One region of the Plantactinospora sp. BB1 genome, then DNA from elsewhere that is predicted to be linked to it. Evidence: riboswitches for the same ligand, from Rfam matches in the RefSeq annotation. Region 1 holds a riboswitch; the other holds the start of a gene.
The links. Region 1 has a riboswitch for cyclic di-AMP ahead of C6W10_RS34260 (NlpC/P60 family protein). Riboswitches for the same ligand answer to the same signal wherever they lie in the genome.
Positions count from the first base shown of each region.

Region 1 (4,316 bases):
GGTGAACTCGAAGAGCCGCCAGTCGACCTGCGGTGCGGCCCGCAGGTTGCCGGCGAGCTGGTCCACCCGGGCCTGGTCGGTCACCGGGCGGGCCCGACCGGCGACGTAGGCCTCGTCGTCGCTGTCCTCGGGCGGGAAGGAGTGCAGCGCGTAGCGCCCGTCCCGTTCGAGGTCGCGCCGCTTCGGGGAGTCGACGACGAAACAGAAGAGTCCCTCGTCGGTGATGACCGGGGACACCGGGTGCACCCGCGGCCCACCGTCGGCGCGCACGGTCGCCAGGTAGCCGAGACCCGGACCGTACTGCTGGATGAGGACGCGGATCGCGTCGGCGAGTCGAGGCTCGTCAGAGGCGAATTCGGACCAGGATGCCATGGGTACATTCTATCGAACACATGTTCGATCACCTACCCCGAACCCACCCCGATCCCACCCTTCGGCGAGGTCGCGGCCAGCCGGCCGCACCCGACCGCTAAGGTGATCCGGTGCTGCTCTCCGACCACGACCTAGTGATCGAGATCAAGGCGGGCACCCTCGCGCTGGAGCCGTTCGAGCCCGCGCTGGTGCAGCCGTCGAGCATCGACGTACGCCTGGACCGGCTCTTCCGGGTCTTCAACAACCACCTCTACACGCACATCGACCCGGCGGTGCAGCAGGACGAGCTGACCTCGCTGGTCGACGTGCCGGACGGCGAGCCGTTCGTGCTGCACCCGGGTGAGTTCGTGCTCGCCTCCACCCTGGAGGTGATCTCGCTCGGCGACCAGCTCGCGGGCCGGCTGGAGGGAAAGGCGTTGGCCGTGGACACGCCCATCCCGACTCCGGCAGGGTGGCGGGAGATGGGCGACCTGAGGGTGGGCGATCTCGTCTTCGATGATCGGGGCCAACCGGTACGGATCGTGGCTGCGACTGACGTGATGACCAACCGTCCCTGCTTCCGGGTCAGTTTCTCGGACGGTGAGTCGATCGTCGCCGACGCCGATCATCGGTGGATCACCACCACGAAGCTGGAGCGCAAGTACATCGCCCGCGGCACGCTCGCGGCCGGCTCGGTTCGGACGACCGCCGAGATTGCCGGCGATCTTCGCTACGGTGACAAGGAGCGAAACCACCATATCCACGTCACCGAGCCGGTCCATTACCCCACCCGTGACCTGCTCGTGGACCCCTATGTTCTCGGTGCGTGGCTCGGCGCCGGCACATCGGACAGTGCCGAGTTCACCTGCGCCGACGAATCGATTCTCGACGAGATCCGACGTGCCGGCTACCCGGTCTCGAAGGTCAGCGGTCGCTACCGGTACCGGATCGGCGGGGTAGGCCACACACGCGACGCCAGCAGCGGTCGGTATTCGGCGAACGGGTCGTTGTCGAGCCTGCTCAAACAACTCGGCGTCGTCGGCAACAAGCATGTGCCGGCCGAGTACCTCACGGCCGATGTCGACCAGCGCACCGCGCTGTTGCAGGGCCTCATGGACACCGACGGCCACATCGACGATCTGGGCCGCTGTGAGTTCGTCAGCACCAAGGAAAGGCTTGCGGACGCGGTGGTCGAACTCGCCGCAAGTCTCGGACTGAGGCCGGTGAAACGGAAGAAGCGGGCGGTCCTGAACGGCGTGGAGTGCGGGGTGGCGTTCCAGGTCAAGTTCACGCCACACCTACCGGTCTTCCGGCTGCCCCGGAAGCTCGCACGACAGAAGGCTGGCCGGTTCCACCGTTTCCGTGCGGTCGACGACGTGCGGCCCGTGGAGTCCGTCCCGGTCCGCTGCATCCAGGTGGCGGATCCGCGTGGGATGTTCCTCGCCGGCCGGACGTTCGTGCCGACCCACAACTCCAGCCTCGGCCGGCTCGGCCTGCTCACCCACTCGACCGCCGGCTTCATCGACCCCGGGTTCTCCGGGCACGTCACGCTGGAGCTGTCGAACGTGGCCAACCTGCCGATCCGGCTCTGGCCCGGGATGAAGATCGGCCAGCTCTGCATCTTCCGGCTCTCGTCGCCGTCCGCCCACCCGTACGGGTCGGCGGTCTACGGGTCGCGCTACCAGGGGCAGCGCGGCCCCACCCCGAGCCGCTCCTGGCAGAACTGGCGCACCTGGCCCACCCGCTGACGCCCCGCCCGCGCGGCGGCCACACGGACCGAATAGAGGAACCCCCGCCGCAGGTGCGCGACGGGGGTTCCTCCGTTGACACGGTCGATCGGGGAGACGTCAGCCGGGTCTGCCGAAGCTGTGGATCTCGCCGTCGTCCATCCGCTTCATCTTCACCGGTTCACCGGCCCGGGAGGCGTGCACGATCCATCCGCCGCCGACGTACATGCCGACGTGGCTGAGGTCGGCGTAGTAGAAGACGAGGTCACCGGGGCGGAGCTGGGAGCGGCTGACCGACTTCACCTGCCCGCGCTGCGCCCGGGCGTTGTGCGGCAGCCCGACGCCGCCCTTCGCCCAGGCGGCCAGGGTCAGGCCGGAGCAGTCGTACGAGCTGGGGCCTTCGGCACCCCACTTGTACGGCTTGCCGATCTGGGCGCAGGCGAACTTGACCGCCTGGCCGGCCGGGCCGCCGGGGTAGGTCGCCGGGCAGGGCGCGGGCCGCAGCGGGCCGGCGGAGCCGTTCCCGTACGCCTGGATCCGCAGCTTCTGCAACCGCTCGACCTCGGCGTCGATCTCCTTCTTCTTCGCCGCCAGCTCCGCCTCGGTCTTGGTCAGCTGGCTGACCAACCGGTCCAGCGGGGCCTTCTGGGCGGCGTACTTGTTCTTGAGGTCGACGACCGCCTGCACCTCGCGCTGCTGCTGCCGCGCGAACTGGTCGAGCACCGAGAGCTGGCCGACCAGCGCGGTCGGCGACTTCGTGGTGAGCAGGGCGTTGACCGCGGACGCCTTGTCGCCCTTGTACGCCTCCACGGCGAAGTCGCTCACCCGGTTCATCGCGGCGTCGATCTGCGACTGGAGCGGGGCGATCTTCTTCTGCAGGGCGGCGGCCTGCTTCTTCTTCGCGGTCAGGTCCTGCCGGGTGGCGTTGTGCCTCTCGACGACCGGCTCCAGTTTGCGCCAGGCGGTGTCGATCTGCTGCTCGATCTCGGCCACCGACGGTTCGGCGAGTGCCGGCGTCGTGCCGGTGAACAGCACGGCGGCGCTGGCCAGGGCCGTGAGGGCGATGGCGAGAATGGACCTTCGAGGGCGCGGTTTCGCGTTCCCGGCGTCGGCGGAGGCCGATCGGAGGGATGGCGACCGCGGCGGGGCAGGGGGAGCCACCGGGGTCCGTACTCCTTCTTCCGTAGCCCGCCTACCGGGTTAGCTGACGGGTTCGGGCGGGAAGATTGTCGCCCTACCGCGTGAGACGCGGATTCACCCCATGAAGCTCGGGTCCCCGGTTCGCTGAGTGTGACGATTCGGCGGTGTCGAGACGTCGCCGCCCGGCTAGGCGGCCTGCCGTCGGCTCGACGGTCCCCAACCTTAGAGAAGGGTGTTATCCAAACGCAACCCCGTGATCTGAGTCGATTCGTTATGTATCGGATCGGTCGCTGACGGTGGGAGCATTCGAACCCCCGAACCGAAGGATCGAACCCGCCGATCACACTCGGTATATGTGAAAGATTCCTACATAGTGACGACCTTGGCCGGCAGGTATTGACCAGCACCGGTCCCGGGTGGAGGGTGATCAGCAGGCCCACCCCCGGCTCATGGAGGTTCGATGCTTCCCACGAAACAGCCGCTGAGCAGGAGAATCGCGATCGGGGCCGCAGTCGTCGGCGCCGCCGCGCTGCTGCCGGCCAGCCCCGCGCCCGCCACCGCCGCGTCCGCCGACAGCCGGCAACAGGAGTACGCCGCCGCCGCGGCCGAGTTCGGCGTACCCGAAAGTGTGCTGCTCGGCGTCTCCTATCTGGAATCCCGCTGGGACACGAACGCCGGCACGCCGAGCACCAGCGGCGGGTACGGCCCGATGCACCTCACCGACGTCGCCGGGCTGGCCACCGGGCCGGAGCACCCCGAGCACGGTGAGGACCGACGCGGCGACCAGGCCCGACCCGCCCGCCCGGCACCCGGACCCGCCGGCCCACACCTCGACCGGAGCGCCGACGCGCCGCCCGGCGGACAGACCCTGGACGCCGCCGTCGCGCTGACCGGAGTCGACGAGCACCTGCTCCGCTCGCAACCGGCGGCGAACATCCGGGGCGGGGCGGCGCTGCTGGCGTCGTACCAGAAATCGCTGGCCGCGCCGACGGGCCCGGCCAGCGACCCGGCGGCCTGGTACGGCGCGGTGGCCCGGTACGCCGGCAGCGACCGCGCCGACGCCGCGGCGGCCTTCGCCGACGAGGTGTACCGGACCAT
Region 1 covers NZ_CP028159.1:7,796,874-7,801,189, forward strand. Annotated here, with positions in the region: gene C6W10_RS34245 (pyridoxamine 5'-phosphate oxidase family protein) at 1-372, opposite strand, end outside; partial or broken gene C6W10_RS34250 (dCTP deaminase) at 483-788, shown strand; partial or broken gene C6W10_RS39820 (LAGLIDADG family homing endonuclease) at 912-1,625, shown strand; partial or broken gene dcd (dCTP deaminase) at 1,821-2,099, shown strand; gene C6W10_RS34260 (NlpC/P60 family protein) at 2,199-3,113, opposite strand; cyclic di-AMP (ydaO/yuaA leader) riboswitch at 3,252-3,392, opposite strand; gene C6W10_RS34265 (N-acetylmuramoyl-L-alanine amidase) at 3,679-4,316, shown strand, end outside.

Region 2 (4,316 bases), 300 kb from region 1:
GAGATCGGCCACCACCTGGTGCAGCACGGCAGCGGCAGGCGGACCGCCCGGGTACGCCGGACCGCCGACCACGAGCGCTACGCCGACGGGTTCGCGGCCCGCTGCCGGGAGCGCTGGACAGCCGCCGCCGCGCCCCGGGTCGCCCGTGGATAGCCCGGCCCGGCTGGTCGGCGACGGTCTGGAGAACCCGGCCAACGCGTACGCGCTGCGGGACGCCGCCGCGATGTTCGGGGTGCCGTGCCTGTTCCGGGACGGCCGGGGACTGGCCGGGCGCTGGTCCGCCGAACGGGCCGGCGGGCCGCTGCACATCATCGACAGCGCCGAACTGCTGGCGGCGGCGTCGACCCCGATCGTCGCCGTCGAGAACGCACCCGGCGCGACCTCCGTCTTCGGTACCGCGCCGCCGGCCGGGCGACCGTCGGTGGTGGTCGGCAACGAACGGCTCGGCGTACGACCGGACGTGCTGCGGGCGGCCACCCGCTGCGTACAGATTCCGATGACGGGTCGCGGGGTGAACACCCTGAACGTCGCCTCGGCGGCGGCGGTGGCCCTGCACTACCTGCTGGCGGCGGCCGGCCGGCGTACCGTCCGGGGCACCCGTCCCGGTTCGCGCCGGCCGGCCGTACTCCTGCTCGGGCCCGGCGACCACGTCGAGGCGGGCAGCACGCTGCGCTCGGCCGCCGCCTTCGGCTGGCAGACGGTGGGACTGGACGACCGGGCGAAGGTGTGGTGGGGCACGCCCCGCCCGGTACGCACCGAGGCCCGGGCCGCCGCCCGCAGCTCCCGCAACCCGCTGAAGGTGGTACCGGTGTCGGCGCAGCCGCCGCTGCCGGCCCGGCGGGTGGTGGTCGCCGGGCTGCACCTCGGCGGTCCGGCGCTGCACCGGGTCGACCTGACCGGCGGCCCGGAAACCCTGCTGGTGATCCCGGACGAGGAGGCGACCGGGCCGGCCGAACAGTGGCGGCGACTCGGCCCGACGGTGGAGTTCGCCCGGCTGGAGCTGCCGGCGGTGAACGTGCCGTACCGGTACCGGCTGGTCGCGGCGATCGTGCTCGCCGAGGTCGCCCGGCAGCTCGGTACCCGTGCTCCCGGCCGCGCCGGCCCGGCACCCCGGCACCGTCCCCGCTACGACAGCGCGCTCGCCCTGGTCGACTCCCCGGATGCCGAACTGGTCAGTCCGGCGGAGCTGGAGTCGTACTGAGGTCAGGCGGGGTCCGCACCGTCGAGGGCCGCCTGGATCAGGCCCCGGGTCTTCTCGTCGAAGGCGACCAGTCGGATCGACTCGACCGCCGACGGAGTGGAGCGGAGCGTCTGCACCGCTATCCGCGCCGCCCGGTCGGCCGGAAACCCGTAGACCCCGGTGGCGATGGCCGGAAAGGCGACGCTGCGCGCGCCCACCTCGTCGGCGACCGCCAGGCAGCGGCGGTAGCAGGAGGCGAGCAGCTCGGCTTCGCCGTACCCGCCGCCCTCCCAGACCGGGCCGACGGTGTGGATGACATGCCGGACCGGCGGGTCGAGGTCGAACGCCGGGGTCGCCACCGCCTCGCCGGCTGGGCAGGGGGCGATCGCCCCGCCCGCCTCGGCGAGCCGCGGACCGGCCGCCCGGTGGATGGCACCGTCCACACCGCCGCCACCCAGCAACGACTCGTTGGCGGCGGTGACGATCGCGTCCACGTGCTCCCGGGTGATGTCGCCCAGCACGACTTCGATGGTGGCCATCCGCCGATGATGCCAGTCGACCGGCGACCTGTCCGCACAACACCACCGCCCCGTCACCTGAGCGGACAGGTGACGGGGCGGTGGCGTTGGCTCGGGCTACAGCATCGAGACGTGCACGTGGTCGGTGTGGTCACTCGGACCGCTGTAGGAACTCCAGCCCTCGTCCGGGAACCAGATCTCCTTGTACCAGATCACGTAGAGGATGCCGAGCCGGTCCGCGTTGCGGATCAGGAACGCGGCCAGGTCGTTGCCGTACTTCATCTGGTCGTCGTTGGCAGCCCGGCTGAACCCGGAGTTGCGCAGCGACCAGTCACAGGCCCGGCCCTTCGGATGCTCGAACGGCCCACCGGGCCGGAAGCAGCCGACGAACCTCTTGAAGCCCGCCCGACGCACCTCGTTGTACATGTGGAGCGTCCGGGCGGTGATGCAGCCGCTGGTGGTCGGGTCCTTCTTGTTGCACGGCAGCCCGGGGAAGCCGTCCGCCATCCCCGGCCCCGGCCGGGCGACCGGCGAGGTGGCCGCCACCAGCCCCTTGTCGGGGCGCGAGTTGCCGCCCACCAGGGCGAGCGCCTTCTTCGCGTCCGACTGCTGCTTCTGGATGATCTTCTCTTGCGCGGCCTGCTTGGCGACCTCCTCGTCGATCGCCTTCTTGGCCGCGCCGACCTCGTTGCGCGCCTCGTTGAGCGCCCGGAGCTTGCTGTTGTTGAACAGGTTCAGCTCGTTGAGCGCCGAGGCCCGCTCGATGAACGAGTTCGACGAGGAGTCGGACGAGTTGTTGCTCAACAGCATCGAGATGGCGCTGAGCTTGCCGCTGCGGTAGGACTCGGCCGCGATCTGGCTCGCCTCCGGCGTGAGCGCCGCCAGCCTGGCCTCCGCCTGCTTCAACTGGTTGCCGAGCTGCTGCTGCCGCCGCTGGGACTTGCTGCGCTCGGCCTTCGCCTCGGCGAGCCGCTTGCCGGCGCTGGCGAGCACGTCTCCGAGCACCGGCGAGTCGGCCTCCTCCTGGGGGGCCGGTTTCGGCGCGGGCGCCGCCGACGCCTCCGACGGGACCACGACCAGAGCTGCGGCGGTGAGCAGTGCCAGGGCAGTCGCCAGCCTTCGGCGTAGGGGTGCCCTCACATGTATCCCTTCCGTCGGCCGCCGACCGGGTTAGCTGACGGGTTCGGGATGGAAGTGGTCCCTACCGCTTGCGCGGATTCACCCCAGGGGTGCGTGGGTCCCCGGCTCGCCGGGTGGCGATTAGGCGGCGATCAGCGCCGGCACCACGCGGTATCCGGCGGCTATGAACGGCAGACAGCATACCCGGTTTCACTTCCGGAATGGCAAGCCCCGTTCGCGGGTAAAAGCGTTGCCGGACAACGACTATCAGTAATCACGGCGCGTCGGACGCATCGAAGGTCATGCTTTGTCCGCCATTATCGACTAGCTGCTGTCGGCTATTTACCAAGCGCGTTATCAACCGCCTGACGTGCGGAAACGTGTCCAGGTTGGTCGGTGGCGTGATTCCCCGGTCACCGTCGGCGCCAGGGCGTTGTGCCGAACAGCACACCGGCCACCGTACCGGCCGAGAGCAGACCCGCTGTCACCGCGCCCCGGTGCTGGGACAGCCAGAGTTGCGGACTCCGTGTCCGGTACGGCGTGTCGAACGAGCCGTGCGCGCCCCGGTCCACCCCGGTGCCGTCGTCGACCGGGTGCCACAGGTTCGCCGGTCGACCCCGCTCGGCCGGCTGCTCCGTCTGCTGGCCGGAGTACCCCGTCCGGGCCAGGTACCGGTCGAGCAGGCCGGGCACCAGCCGGTTGCCGAGGATGGTGCCGACCGTCGAGGCACCGACCCAGTACTCCCGCCGGCCCGGCCGGTCGGCCGCGTGCACGATGGCCCGGGCCGCCAGTTCGGGCTGGTAGATCGGTGGCACCGGCTGGGCGCGGTTGCGCAGCCGGGACAGTACCCAGTCGAACTGCGGGGTGTTCACCGCCGGCAGGTGCACCATGGTGAGCCGGACCGGGCTCCGGTCGTGCAGCAGTTCGCAGCGCAGCGACTCGGTGAAGCCCGCGATGGCGTGCTTCGCGCCGCAGTACGCGGACTGGAGCGGGATCGACCGGTAGGCCAGTGCCGACCCGACCTGCACGATCGTGCCGCTGCCGCGCGCCAGCATCCGGTCGAGGGCGGCCCGGGTGCCGTGGACGTACCCGAGATAGCAGACCTCGGTCACCCGCCGGAACTCCTCCGGTCCGATCTCCTTGAAGGGCGCGAAGACCGAGACGATGGCGTTGTTGACCCAGAGGTCGATGGGCCCGAGTTCGCTGGTCGCCCGCTCCGCCGCCGCCTCCACCTGGCGGTAGTCCGCCACGTCGGTCTCGATCGGCAGCGCCACGCCGCCGGCCGCCCGGACGTCCTCGGCGGCGCCCCGCAGGCCGGTGTCGCCCCGGGCCAGCAGGGCGAGCCGCATCCCCCGGCTGGCCAGCAGCCGTGCCGTTGCCCGGCCCACCCCGGCACTCGCTCCGGTGACCACCGCCACCCGCGCCGCAGGTCGCCGCCGCATCCGCTCCCCCGTCCCGAACCTCCCCGGTCGCCGCGCGCCGGCTACCCGGCCGACGCC
Region 2 covers NZ_CP028159.1:8,098,625-8,102,940, reverse strand. Annotated here, with positions in the region: gene C6W10_RS35565 (hypothetical protein) at 1-153, shown strand, start outside; gene C6W10_RS35560 (TrmH family RNA methyltransferase) at 146-1,201, shown strand; gene C6W10_RS35555 (O-acetyl-ADP-ribose deacetylase) at 1,204-1,719, opposite strand; gene C6W10_RS35550 (hypothetical protein) at 1,816-2,838, opposite strand; cyclic di-AMP (ydaO/yuaA leader) riboswitch at 2,842-2,975, opposite strand; gene C6W10_RS35545 (SDR family oxidoreductase) at 3,231-4,259, opposite strand.
Region 2: linked by a shared signal. The riboswitch ahead of C6W10_RS35550 (hypothetical protein) and the one ahead of C6W10_RS34260 (NlpC/P60 family protein) in region 1 are both predicted to bind cyclic di-AMP.